Frankia casuarinae: one gene and its partner. The protein of the gene in region 1 interacts with the protein of each later gene in a pairwise test. Links are inferred from orthologs where the notes say so. Each region holds a gene or a part of one and is shown in the gene's direction. Other genes may lie near its edges. The genes, in order: pcrA and lpdA.

The links.
Region 2: the proteins of pcrA (region 1) and lpdA interact in binary tests that used the Escherichia coli proteins (3 or more experiments, as listed by UniProt). The link is inferred for Frankia casuarinae from one-to-one orthologs.

Annotation. Positions count from the first base shown.
Region 1 is NC_007777.1:736,002-742,477, forward strand. What follows is about bases 1,166-4,309. They hold pcrA (DNA helicase PcrA), read left to right. Parts: upstream 1,166-1,551; coding sequence 1,552-4,068; downstream 4,069-4,309. Other genes in these bases: FRANCCI3_RS03245 (threonine ammonia-lyase), read left to right, coding at 1,166-1,184. In the rest of the region: more of FRANCCI3_RS03245, read left to right, coding at 30-1,165; FRANCCI3_RS03260 (carboxyl transferase domain-containing protein), read right to left, coding at 5,086-6,476. UniProt on the Escherichia coli protein: A helicase with DNA-dependent ATPase activity. Unwinds DNA duplexes with 3'-5' polarity. Translocates on single-stranded DNA with 3'-5' polarity. Initiates unwinding more efficiently from a nicked substrate than double-stranded DNA.
Region 2 is NC_007777.1:3,705,131-3,711,350, forward strand. The notes cover bases 132-3,019. They hold lpdA (dihydrolipoyl dehydrogenase), read left to right. Parts: upstream 132-828; coding sequence 829-2,211; downstream 2,212-3,019. Other genes in these bases: FRANCCI3_RS15750 (leucyl aminopeptidase), read left to right, coding at 132-532; sucB (2-oxoglutarate dehydrogenase, E2 component, dihydrolipoamide succinyltransferase), read left to right, coding at 2,354-3,019. Outside these bases: more of FRANCCI3_RS15750, read left to right, coding at 1-131; more of sucB, read left to right, coding at 3,020-3,817; FRANCCI3_RS15765 (protein kinase), read right to left, coding at 3,845-5,638; FRANCCI3_RS15770 (peptidase E), read left to right, coding at 5,774-6,220. UniProt on the Escherichia coli protein: Lipoamide dehydrogenase is a component of the glycine cleavage system as well as of the alpha-ketoacid dehydrogenase complexes.

The DNA of each region.
Region 1 (6,476 bases):
GTGGCCGCTCAGCCGCCGGGAGATGCTCCATGACCGCAGCAGCCGCAGACGACCGATCGGTAGCCCCGGACGCCGAACTCTGGGCGTCGGACATCCGCGCCGCGGCCCGCGTCCTTGCCGGGGTGGCACGACGGACCAGGGTCGTGCGGGATCTCGGCCTGTCGGCGGCGGTCGGTGCGCCCGTCTGGCTCAAGTGTGAGCACGAGCAGCACACCGGTTCGTTCAAGCTTCGGGGCGCCTACCACCGGGTGGCCACCGCGGATCCGGCGACGCGGGCCCGGGGGGTGGTGGCGGCCAGTGCCGGTAACCACGCCCAGGGAGTGGCCTTCGCGGCCGCGGCCTTCGGCGTCGAGGCGACCATCTTCGTGCCGGTAGGGGCCAATCCGGTCAAAGTGGCGCGGACGCGCCGGTGGGGCGCCCGGGTCGAGAAGATACCCGGGGGGGTGGAAGCGGCGCTCGCTGCGGCCGCCACCTTCGCCGCCCGGGGAGACCGGCTGCTGGTCCACCCGTTCGATGACCCGACGGTAGTGGCCGGGCAGGGCACGATCGGCTTGGAGTTGCTCGATCAGGTGCCCGATCTCGGCACCGTTCTGGTCGGGGTGGGCGGCGGAGGGCTGATCGGCGGGCTGGCCGCGGCGGTGCGGTCCCGGCGCCCCGATGTGCGAGTGGTCGGAGTGCAGTCCGTGCTGTCGTCGGCGTTTGCCGCGTCGCTGCGGGCTGGCCGGCGGCTCACGGTGCCCCCCGGTGGGGCTGCGACGCCCGGTGCCGGAACGACGCCCGGTGCCGGAACACTGCGGGGAGTCGGGACGATTCCGGGCAGCCGGACGTCCGAACAGCCGACGGCGCCACGTTCGTCACGGGTGGTCCCGGCGTCGACCACGATCGCCGACGGTATGGCGGTGAACGCTCCGGGGGTCCTGACCTTCGCCCTTGCCGCACGCCTGGTGGACGAGATCGTCACGGTCGATGAGGCGGCGTTCTGGGAGGCGATGGTGTTGCTGCACCGGGCCGGCCACCAGGTGGAACCGGCCGGCGCCGCGGGGGTCGCGGCCTTGTTGCGTCGAAGTGATCTCGCGCAGGGCCCGACGGTGGCAATCCTGTCGGGTGGCAACATCGACCCGGGGGTGGCCAGCAGGGTGAAGGCGCTCGCGGCCATCCCGCCGAGCGCGTCGAGTACCGCGTGACTACGCGACTACGTGACTACGCGACTATGTGACTACGTGGCCGCGTGGCCACGTGGCGTGGCCGCTTGGCCGCGGGGCCGCCTGACCGCCGGTGGGCCGGGCGTTGACGCGGACCACGGCCATCGACGACCCGCCCTCGCGCGCGGGGCGGGGCGGGAACGACGGACAATAGGCTGGTCAGCACGCGGGTCGACGACCACTGGGCGTGGACGTGTGATGGTCATGCGGTGGCATGGACGCGCGAGGACCGCGGCCGGGTGGGGCCGTCGGTGCATCTCGCGGACCACACCGCGGACCGGGCCGTTGGGTGCGATCCGGGCATGCCGCGGTCCGACCTGCCCGACGTCGAACGTACGATCGGAGTCCCATGAGCGGCTTTTTCGGCGATTCCCACGGCGGCGGATCCGGCATCGCCGGGTCGGTCGGGACGGATGTCCACGGCGGTGCGCACGTGCCCTACGACCTGTTCGGCCCGGCGGTGCTGGCGCCGCCGGTGGGCGGGGACGAGCCCGGTGGCTTCTCCTCGCCACGCCTGGATGCCGAGGGCCTGCTCGACGGGCTCAACCTGCAGCAGCGGGCGGCGGTGGTGCACATCGGGGCACCCCTGCTCGTCGTCGCGGGCGCGGGGTCCGGCAAGACGCGGGTGCTGACCCACCGTATCGCGTACCTGCTGGCGGCCCGGGGGGTCCGGCCGGGGGAGATGCTGGCGATCACGTTCACCAACAAGGCTGCCAACGAGATGCGCGAACGGGTCTCGGCGCTGGTCGGTCCCCGGGCGCGGGCGATGTGGGTGAGCACCTTCCACTCGGCCTGCGTGCGCATCCTGAGGTCCGAGGCGAAGCGTCTCGGGTTCGGCTCGACCTTCTCCATCTACGACGCCGCCGACGCGCAGCGTTTGATCACTTTGGTCACCCGTGACCTTGATCTTGATCCCAAACGGCATCCCGCCCGAGGTCTGGCGGCGCAGATCAGCAACCTGAAGAACGAACTGATCGACTGGGAGGCCGCACGGGACCGGGCCACGAACCACCTCGAGCGGACCGTCGCCGAGGTCTACGCCGCTTATCAGCAGCGGCTGGCTCAGGCCAACGCCCTTGATTTCGACGATCTGATCATGATGACGGTGAACCTCCTCCAGTCGTTCCCCGACGTCGCCGAGCACTACCGGCGCCGATTCCGACATGTGCTCGTGGACGAGTACCAGGACACGAACCACGCGCAGTACGTCCTGGTGCGTGAACTCGTCGGCCAACCGGCGTACTTCGGTGGCGGGTCCGCGCCGGTGGAGCCGGCCGAGCCGGCAGCCGGGCCGGGTACCTGGGCCTCGGGCGCCGTCCCACCGGCGGAGCTGTGCGTGGTTGGCGACGCGGACCAGTCGATCTACGCCTTCCGTGGGGCGAACATCCGCAACATCGTGGAGTTCGAGGAGGATTTCCCGAACGCCGCAGTGATCCTGCTGGAACAGAACTACCGCTCCACCCAGACCATCCTCTCCGCCGCGAACGCGATGATCGCGCGTAACAACCAGCGCAAGGCCAAGCGACTGTGGTCGGACGCCGGTGACGGTGAGAAGATCGTCGGATTCGCCGCCGACAACGAGCACGACGAGGCGGCCTTTGTCGCCGAGGAGGTCGACCGGCTCTCGGACGCGAAGCTCGCGCGGCCCGCCGACGTCGCGGTGTTCTACCGGACCAACGCCCAGAGCCGGGTGTTCGAGGAGATCTTCGTCCGGGTCGGGCTGCCCTACCGGGTGGTCGGCGGGGTGCGGTTCTACGAGCGCAAGGAGATCCGTGATCTCCTTGCCTACCTGCGGGTCCTCGCCAATCCTAGCGACACGGTGAACCTGCGTCGCATCCTGAACGTGCCCCGGCGCGGGATCGGCGAGCGGGCCGAGGCGGCCCTGGCGGGCTTCGCTGATGTCGAGCGGATCGGGTTCGCGCAGGCACTGGAGCGTGTCGACGAGGTGCCGGGGATCGCCGCGCGCTCGGCGAAGGCGGTGCGCGAGTTCACCGCGCTGCTCGCCGAGCTACGCGCCGTAGCGGCCGACAACCCGGTGGCCGTGGTCGAGGGGGTGCTTGAACGCACCGGCTACCTGTCGGAACTCCTCGCCGAGGACACCGTCGAGTCCCAGGGCCGGGTGGAGAACCTGCAGGAACTGGTCGGAGTGGTCCAGGAGTTCGCCCGGCGGCTGCCCGAGGGTACGCTTGCGGAGTTCCTCGAGCAGGTCTCGCTCGTCGCCGACGCGGACCAGGTTCCGACCGACGACGGTTCCGATGGTGTGGTCACTCTCATGACGCTGCACAGCGCCAAGGGCCTCGAGTTCCCCGTCGTCTTCCTTACCGGTCTCGAGGACGGCGTCTTCCCGCACCTGCGGACCCTGGGAGATCCCACCCAGCTCGAGGAGGAGCGTCGGCTCGCCTATGTGGGTGTCACCCGGGCCCGGATCCGGCTCTACCTGACCCGCGCGGTGATGCGCAGCGCCTGGGGCCAACCGGCCTACAACCCGCCGTCGCGCTTCCTCGGCGAGGTGCCGGACACGCTGGTTGACTGGCGCCGGCTGGCCGATCCCCCGCCAGCGCCCGCGGGGACGTCCTGGGGCTCGTCTGGCGGGTTTGGGTCGGGCGCGACCGGCCGGGGCGCCGCCGGCGCCCCGGCGGCGCGTAAACCGCTACCGAACTCGCCGTTCTCGGGTCGCGCGCGGCCGGCCGCTCGGGCCGTCCTGGAGTTGCGTCAGGGCGACCGGGTGACGCATGACAGTTTCGGTCTCGGAGTTGTCGTCGCCACCGGCGGGGTCGGTGACTCCGCGGAGGCGACCATCGATTTCGGCGAGAACACCGGCACGAAGCGCCTGCTCCTGCGGTACGCCCCCGTCGAGAAGCTCTGACGGTCCCGAGAGTCCCGGCCGGTCCGCCGCCCCGGCGAGGCAGCTCGCGACCAGGTGGGCAACCTTGCCGCTGAACGCCAGGGAATGATGCCCGAGGCCCGGCACGGTGTAATTTTCGATGTCGAGATCGGGATGGTCGAGCGCCGCCTCGGCGGGCCGCACCACGCTGTCCAGCCCGGCGCCGATCGCGACGAACCGGGTCCGGCAGCCGGGGGCGGGTGCGGCGAGCTCGCGTAGGAGCGCCGATCCCGGCCGTAGCTGGGTGACGAGCCGGTACGGCACCGACCGGGGGACGAGCCCGGCGAGACGGGTGCCGGAATGAGGCGTCGCGAGAGTGATCAGCGTGTCCACGTACTGATCGCCCCCGAGTTGCTGCACGTAGTAGCGGGCCACCAGCCCGCCGAGTGAATGGGCGACGATGTGCACGCGCTGCCTGCCGCTGTCCGTCATCGCGGCGTGCACGGACGCGGCGAGTCGGAGCGCCGCTTCCTGCACCGTCGGCACGAGCAGCGGCAGCTCCACCGTGCGCACCCGGCGGAAACCGCGGCGGCGTAGCGACCGGCCCAACCGGGTGAACACGGACCGGTTGTCGATCAGGCCGTGGATCAGCAGGATCGGGGTGCCTGCCGCGTCGGGAGCGTTGACCAGCAGGCTGCGGTGCAGCGGGGAGAGCGCGCTCAGCGAGTAGGGCTCGTGCTCGCGCGGGCGCTGCCGGCGCAGCGCACTCGCCGGGTAGAGGGCGAGGTGGGTGGCGATCCAGGCCGCTTCCACGGCGAGCCCGCGGGCGTTCACCGGGGTCGTGCGCAGGCCGGTGAGGACCGACCGCCCTGGAGCGGCGATGTTGTCCGCGGCCACGGCCCGCCTCAGGCGGGCCGTGGCCGCGGACAACGATGGCAGTATCCACTCGCCGATGGCCCGCTCGCCTTCCCTCGCCGTACCATCCGTGCCGCCAGCCGTGGTGCTCGCCCCCCAGGTCGGCAGATATCCCGGTGGCCAAGTAAAGACCGGAGAAAGATGCTACAGACTGTTAGGTAGCCCTGTCGACCATCGAGCCTGCCGTCGGCGCAGCCGATCGTCCTGGTCCCCCCGGCTCAGGGATGCGAGCAGCGATGCGGCGTCGCGCGCCGTCTCGGCTGCGGTGGTGGCGGACAGGAGCCGATCGGCGAATCCCAGCGCGTTCAGGTCGGTCGGCCGTAGCCCGCAGACGTTTGCGGCCCGCTCGACCGGTATCCGAAGCGTGACGGCGGTGCCCTCCGGGGAGAGCGCGGTGAAGTAACTGTCCGGGGTCATGGCGACGACGTCGGTGACCGCCGCGGCGAGAGCCCCGCCAGAGCCGCCCTCACCCAACACGATCGACAGCGTCGGCGAGGGGCAGGCCAATACCGCGGCCATCGCATCCCCGATCGCCGCCGCGATGCCCGCGGCCTCGGCGTCCGCGTCGTTCGCCGCGCCGGGCGTGTCGACCAGGGTCACGAGACCGATCCCCAGCTTCCCCGCGAGCCGGGCGGCGCGGACCAACAACCGGTACCCGGCCGGCCCCGGGGCGTCGCCGCGACGGGCCCCGACAGCCACGACCACCGCACGCATCGGCCCTCCCCGCCCCGCAGGCCCCGTAGCCCCCGCAGGCCCTGCGATGTCGCCCAGGAGCACCCCCACACCGGCCACGACCCGGGGATCCGGCCCGACCAGGTCGACGCCGTCGGGAAGCAGCGTCCGCAGCACCTCGATGCCGTCCGGGCGGATGCCATCCCTGGCCGCCCGCACCTGCGCCCACCCGGAGCGCGCGGCGGCATGTTCAGCTCCCGGCGCAGGTCCGTCGGACCCGGTTCGGGTGTCCGGATCGTCGGGCGGGACGGGGAGGGTGGTCCCGTCGCCGGCTCGTGACGGGCCGCCGTCCGATCCGTCTGCCTGGTCGCCTCTGTCTGCCTGGTCGCCCGATCTGCCCGGAGTGGTTTGGCCACCCGGGCCGGTCCGGGTACCTGGACCGGCCCGGCTCTCCCGATCGGGTGGATCCGCCAGGCCGGTCAGGGCCCGCCGCAGCCACACCTGGATGGCACCGGGCGCCGGCGCCGCGTCAACCAGCCCTGCGGCGTACGCCGAGTCCGCGGTGTAGCTGCCCGGGGGCGGGGCGGCACCGGTGGCCGCCGCGACCACCCGAGGCCCGGCGAAGCCAACCGTCGCCCCGCGCACCGCGCACCGAAGGTCCGCGCGGGAGCCGATCGTCACCCAGACACCACCGGTGGTGGGCTGGTCCGCGACGGCGATGTGACCGACCCCCGCCGCGTCCAGTGCGGCGAGCGCCAGTGCGGCCCGGGGCAGCCCGACGAGTCCGGCGACCCCTTCCTGCAGGCGGGTGCCGCCGCTGCGCAGGAACGACACCAGGGGACGGCGGCTGGCCGCGGCCGCGG
Region 2 (6,220 bases), 3.0 Mb from region 1 along the record:
CAACACCGACGCCGAGGGCCGGCTGGTGCTCGCCGACGCCCTCGTCCGCGCCAACGAGGAGTCACCGGACCTGATCGTGGACGTGGCCACCCTGACCGGCGCACAGATCGTCGCCCTCGGCCACCGGACGAGCGGACTGATGGGTCGTGCGGCCGCGGTGGACGCGGTCGCGTCGGCGGCGGCCGCCGCCGACGAGAGCGTCTGGCCGATGCCCCTTCCGCCCGATCTGCGCAAGGGACTGGACTCGACGGTGGCCGACATCGCCAACGTGCCACCGGGAGGCAACCGAGACGGCGGCATGCTGGTCGCCGCGCACTTCCTCGCCTCGTTCGTCCCCGAGAAGGTGTCCTGGGCGCACATCGACATCGCCGGTCCCTCCTGGAACGGTGGAGAGCCCTACGGCCACACCCCCAAGGGAGGCACCGGCATGATCGTACGCACGCTCGTCCAGCTGGCGCAGGACCGCGCGACGACGACGGCCTCCCCCGGTTCGGCCACCGGTTCCCCGGCTGAGTCCCCGGCCGAGGGCTGACCTGCGGGGGAAGGTAGGTACACAATGGTTGCTGGCGCCTCGCGCAATGCAGCACAGTCACGCCCATCCGAGCGGCAGTGGGCTCACGACGTGAAAGACTGGCATCCGGTTGCCGTGGCTAGGCGAGCCGTGGCCTGACGCTCCTGCTTCGGCTGCCGCGCTCAGCGGTGGGAACGCCGTCGGGGGCGGCGGCCAACCGCGTCACCGGCTTTGTCACTCGACGTAGCAGACGCTACTAGTAACGCTCTCGGCACCACCGGCAAGACCACAGGATTCAACGAGAAGGGACCCCTGGCGTGGCGAATTCAGCGGCCGGTCCCGTCGACCTGGTCATCCTCGGTGGCGGCAGCGGCGGATACGCCGCCGCGCTGCGCGCCGCGGAACTCGACCTGAGCGTCGTTCTGATCGAGAAGGACAAGCTCGGCGGCACCTGCCTGCACCGAGGTTGCATCCCGACCAAGGCGCTGCTGCATTCGGCGGAGATCGTTGACAACATCAACGAAAGCGAGGCCTTCGGGGTTCGCTCGACCCTCGACGGCATCGACATGGCCGCGGTCAACTCCTACAAGGACTCGGTCATCGCCGGGCTCTTCAAGGGGTTGACCGGCCTGATCAAGTCCCGGGGGATCGAGGTCGTCGAGGGATTCGGCCGGCTGGTCTCCCCGACCGCCGTGGCCGTCGGCGACCGGGTCATCGAGGGTCGGCACGTCCTGCTCGCGACCGGTTCCTATTCCAAGACCCTGCCCGGCCTGGACATCGACCACGACAAGGTCATCACCAGCGATGACGCCCTGACCCTCGACCATGTGCCGGCCTCCGCGGTGGTACTGGGCGCCGGGGCCATCGGATGCGAGTTCGCCTCCGTCTGGCGGTCCTACGGGGCCGAGGTGACCATCGTCGAGGCGCTGCCGCACCTCGTCCCGCTCGAGGACGAGTCCAGCTCCAAGCTGCTGGAGCGTGCCTTCCGCAAGCGCGGCATCAAGCAGCATCTCGGCGCGCGGTTCTCCGGGGTGAAGTCCACCGACCAGGGCGTGACGGTGTCCCTCGAGAACGGGACCACCATCGAGGCCGAACTGCTGCTCGTCGCGGTCGGTCGTGGACCGGTCTCGGAAGGTCTCGGCTACGAGGAGGTCGGCATCGCGACCGACCGCGGCTATGTGCTGGTCGACCGTCAGCTACGCACGAACATTCCGACCGTGTCCGCGCTGGGCGACCTGCGGCCCGGGCTCCAGCTCGCCCACGTCGGCTTCGCCGAGGGCATCTTCGTCGCCGAGCAGCTTGCCGGGCTGGGCCCGGTGCCGGTCGACTACGACAACGTTCCGCGGGTCACCTACTCCCACCCGGAGGTGGCCTCGGTCGGCCTGACCGCCGCGGTCGCCAGGGAGCGGTACGGCGAGATCAAGACGGTCACCTACAACCTGGCGGGCAACGGCAAGTCCCAGATCCTCAGGACCTCCGGTGCGGTCACTGTGATCGCGGTCCCCGATGGTCCGGTGGTGGGCGTGCACATGGTCGGCGACCGGGTCGGCGAGCTCATCGCCGAGGCTCAGCTCATCACCAACTGGGAGGCGTTCCCCGCCGAGGTCGCCCAGCTCATCCACCCGCATCCCACGCTGTCCGAGGCTCTCGGCGAGGCGCATCTGGCGCTGGCCGGCAAGCCCCTTCACGTCCACGGTTAGCGGGCACCGCCCTGGATCGTGCCTGCCCGTGCCACCCCCGCGGCCCGATCCGCCCAGGATTCAGGCCACGCCAAGCATGAGCGCCTCCGGCCGGCCGCCCGCGCGGTGCAGATGCCGGACGCGACAAAGGAGTCGTTCCAGCATGTCTGTATCTGTCACAATGCCCCGGCTCGGGGAGAGTGTCTCCGAGGGAACCGTCACGCGGTGGCTGAAGCAGGAGGGTGAACGCGTCGAGGCCGACGAGCCACTGCTCGAAGTCAGCACCGACAAGGTCGACACCGAGATCCCCGCCCCCGCCTCCGGTGTCGTCAGCTCGATCAAGGTCGCCGAGGATGAGACCGTCGAGGTCGGCGTCGAGCTCGCGGTGATCGACGACGGGTCCGCGGGTGGCGGCACCGCACCGGCGCAGGCCACGCAGGCGCCCGCCGCGCCGGAGCCGGAACCCGAACCGGCGCCGGAACCCGTGAAGCCGGCTGCCGCGGCACCGCCGCCTCCGCCCACTCCGACGCCCGCACCCGCGCCGACGCCCGCACCCGCGCCGACGCCCGCACCCGCGCCGACGCCCGCGCCGGCACCGGCGTTCGCTCGTCAGCCGGAGCTCACCCCGGTCCCGGCCCAGACCCCGGCCGCCGCCAACGGGAACGGCGGCGGCATCGGTCGCTACGTCACCCCGCTGGTGCGCAAGATGGCCGCCGAGCTCGGCGTGGACCTGGGAACCGTGGCGGGAACCGGGCCGGGTGGACGCGTCACCAAGCAGGACATCCAGGACGCCGCGCGGCCGCGGGACGCGGCTCCCGCGGCGCAGGAGACTCCCGCGACCCCCCCCACAGCCCCGACAGCCCCAGCCGTGGCGCCGACCGTGGCGCCGACCGGCGCTGCCCCCGTCCGCGGCCAGACCGAGAAGCTCTCCCGCCTGCGGGCGTTGGTCGCTCGCCGCATGGTCGAGTCGCTGCAGATCAGCGCGCAGCTCACCACCGTGGTGGAGGCCGACGTCACCCGGATCGCGCGGCTGCGGGACCGGGCGAAGAGCGGCTTCCAGGCTCGGGAGGGCATCAAGCTGTCATTCCTGCCGTTCTTCGCCTTGGCGACCTGTGCGGCGCTGCGTGAGTTCCCGCAGCTCAACTCCAGCATCGACGTCGAGGCGGGCACGGTCACCTACCACGGAGAGGAGAACCTCGGCATCGCCGTGGACTCCGAGCGTGGTCTGGTCGTGCCCGTCATCCACAACGCCGGCGATCTCAACCTCATCGGGCTGGCCCGCAAGATCGACGACCTGGCGAGCCGCACCCGGGCCAACCGAATCTCGCCCGACGAGCTCGGCGGCGGCACCTTCACCCTGACGAACACCGGCAGTCGAGGCGCCCTGTTCGACACGCCGATCATCAACCAGCCGCAGGTGGGCATCCTCGGCACCGGCATCGTGACGAAGAAGCCGGCCGTCGTCGACGATCCGGAGCTGGGCGAGATCATCGCGGTTCGTTCGACGGTGTACCTGTCCCTCACCTACGACCACCGCATCGTCGACGGTGCCGACGCGGCTCGCTTCCTGGCCTTCACCAAGCACCGGCTGGAAAACGGAGCCTTCGAAGCCGAACTCGGCCTGTAGCCCGGTCACGGCCGGCTGACCGTCCGGTCAGCCGGCCGTGACCGGGACGTTCTCCGAGACCCGCCAACCGGAGCCGGTACGGATCAGGGTGAGGTCACGCCGTTCCGGCGACTTCGCCGCCTGATGCGCCAGCACCTTCCCCCCGGCGTCGAGGAAGTCGTAGGCGTTCAGGCGTTGGGTGACCCGCAGCACGGTGCGGTCCGGTTCCTCGACCCGGACCTTGAGATCGAGGATGTCGCTGCGCAGTGCCGAGGCATGCGCCCCCCTCGCGACCACCTGCCTCATCAGCGCGATATCCGAAGCGTGCAACTCACTACCCGCGGCATCAGACTCCGTCAGGAGGCTCTCGTCAGCCCGCTCGAACGCACGGCTGCGCGCGGTGTTCAACTCGGCGAGTACCGAACGCCAGACCTGCTCGGGCGACTGATTGGCGACCGGCGACGCCGTCGGTCCCCGCCCGGCCGCGGAGGCTGCACCGGTTGGTGGCACGGACGTCCCGGCCGCGCCGGGTGCATCGTCCTTCTCCGGGCTGGCCAGCAGCAACGCGACGGCCGCCACGACCACCAGCAGGCCCAGCCCGGCGGTCACCGGGAACAGCAAGCGCTGGCGGCGGGCTCCCACCCGACGCGGTCGGCGCGCGGAGGTCGGCCGGGTGCTCCGGCCCGGGGAGCCGAGGCCCCCCGGGGGCCTCGCGGGACCCGGGGAGCCCGAGGCGGTCGTGTGCCCGCGCGGACCTCGCTGCGTCCCCTGGCCGCTTCCGGTGGATCCGCCGGAACGCGGTGACCGCGGCCCCGGAGCAGCCGCACCCGGGGTGGCCGACCCCTTGCCCCCGGAGCCCCGACCGCCACCGCGGGCGGCCTTCCGAGGGTTGGTCGTCGCACGGGTCGATCGTCGGGGCGGTGGCGGCAACGAGTCGAGCAGCTCCGCGGCGTTGACGGCCGTCGCTCCGGTGATGGCCCGGTCGGGCGGGGCCGGATCGTCGGGCGGGTCCACCCAGGGGATCGCCGGCAGGGTGTCGGTCGGCGAGGGACCGCGCCGCGCCGCGCCACCCGGCTCGCCGCCGCCCACCTCGCCGCCGCCCGCCAGGCGGACCGGGAGCGGAGTCGCGCTGCGGGCCAGCGACGCGGCGAGTTCCAGGGCGCTCGGTCGCCGACGCGGGTCGTCGATCATGGCGGTCGCCACCGCCACCGCCACCGCGGCCGCGTCTGGCCCGGTGGCCTCACGCATCGCCCCGAGCAGCAGAGTGGCCAGGTCATGGACGTCCGCGGACGCGGCCTCGGGTGGAATCGGATCCGGTCTGGCGGCGTCGGCCAGCGCCGCGACCCCGAGCCCGATCAGAACCGGACGACCGTTCGGCTCCAACAGGATGTCCGCACGCTCGAGCCGGCCATGCACGACGCCGACGGCGTGCGCGGCGGCCAGGGCCTGCGCGATCGGCAGACCGATCGTGACGACCTCACCGGGGTCCAGGTCCCCGCGGGCGGCGAGCAGCCGCGCGAGGCTGACACCGCCGACGACCGGCTCGGTGATCAACGCCAGGCCCTCCGCGGTCGGCAACACCGCCACGACCGGCACCAGATGGGGATGCTCCAGGTCCACGAGGGCCCGGGCCGCGATGACCGCCGCGGAACGCAGCACCGGGTCCGGCGCCAACCGCACCCGCCGCACCACGCACTCGATTCCGGACTGGTCGAACTGACCCGACCAGAGCTCTCCAGAGCCGGCGTCCCGCAGGCGGGAACGCATGCTCACCCCCGGGACCTCGGGTACGCCGCCGACGCGCCGGGCCGGCCTGTCCGCGGAATCGTCGGTGAAGGTCACAAGAAGCGACGCTAGGCTCAAACCGGTCCGGTCTGCCTACCTCTTCGTCCGGTTGTGGATAACTTTTTACGATCCACCGCGGGGTATGCGATCGACGACCGTCACATGCGACAGCCTTCAGAGAGCGACGAACCCGTGCAGATCCTCGCCACCAGCGGTGGCTTCCTTCCGGACGGCCGCTACGGAGCCAAGGTCGGTCCCATCCTCCATCACGCCATCAGTCTGTCCGCGGCGGGCGCACGGCCCCGGGTCTGCCTGCTGCAGACCGCCCTGGGCGACGACCAGGCCGCCTACGCCCGCGGGTACGCGGCGTTCAACCGCGACCGGCCCGACGTGCTGCTCTCCCATCTCACGCTGTTCCCGATGCCGAACATCGCCGACATCCGCGCCCATCTGCTGGCGCAGGACGTCGTCTGGGTCGGCGGGGGCAGCGTCGCCAACCTGCTCGCGGTCTGGGCCGTGCACGGGCTCGGTGAGATCTTCCGAGAGGCGTGGGAGGCGGGGGTCGTGCTCGGTGGAGTCTCCGCCGGTTCACTGTGCTGGCATGTGGGCGGCACCACCGACTCCTTCGGCCCGGCTCTC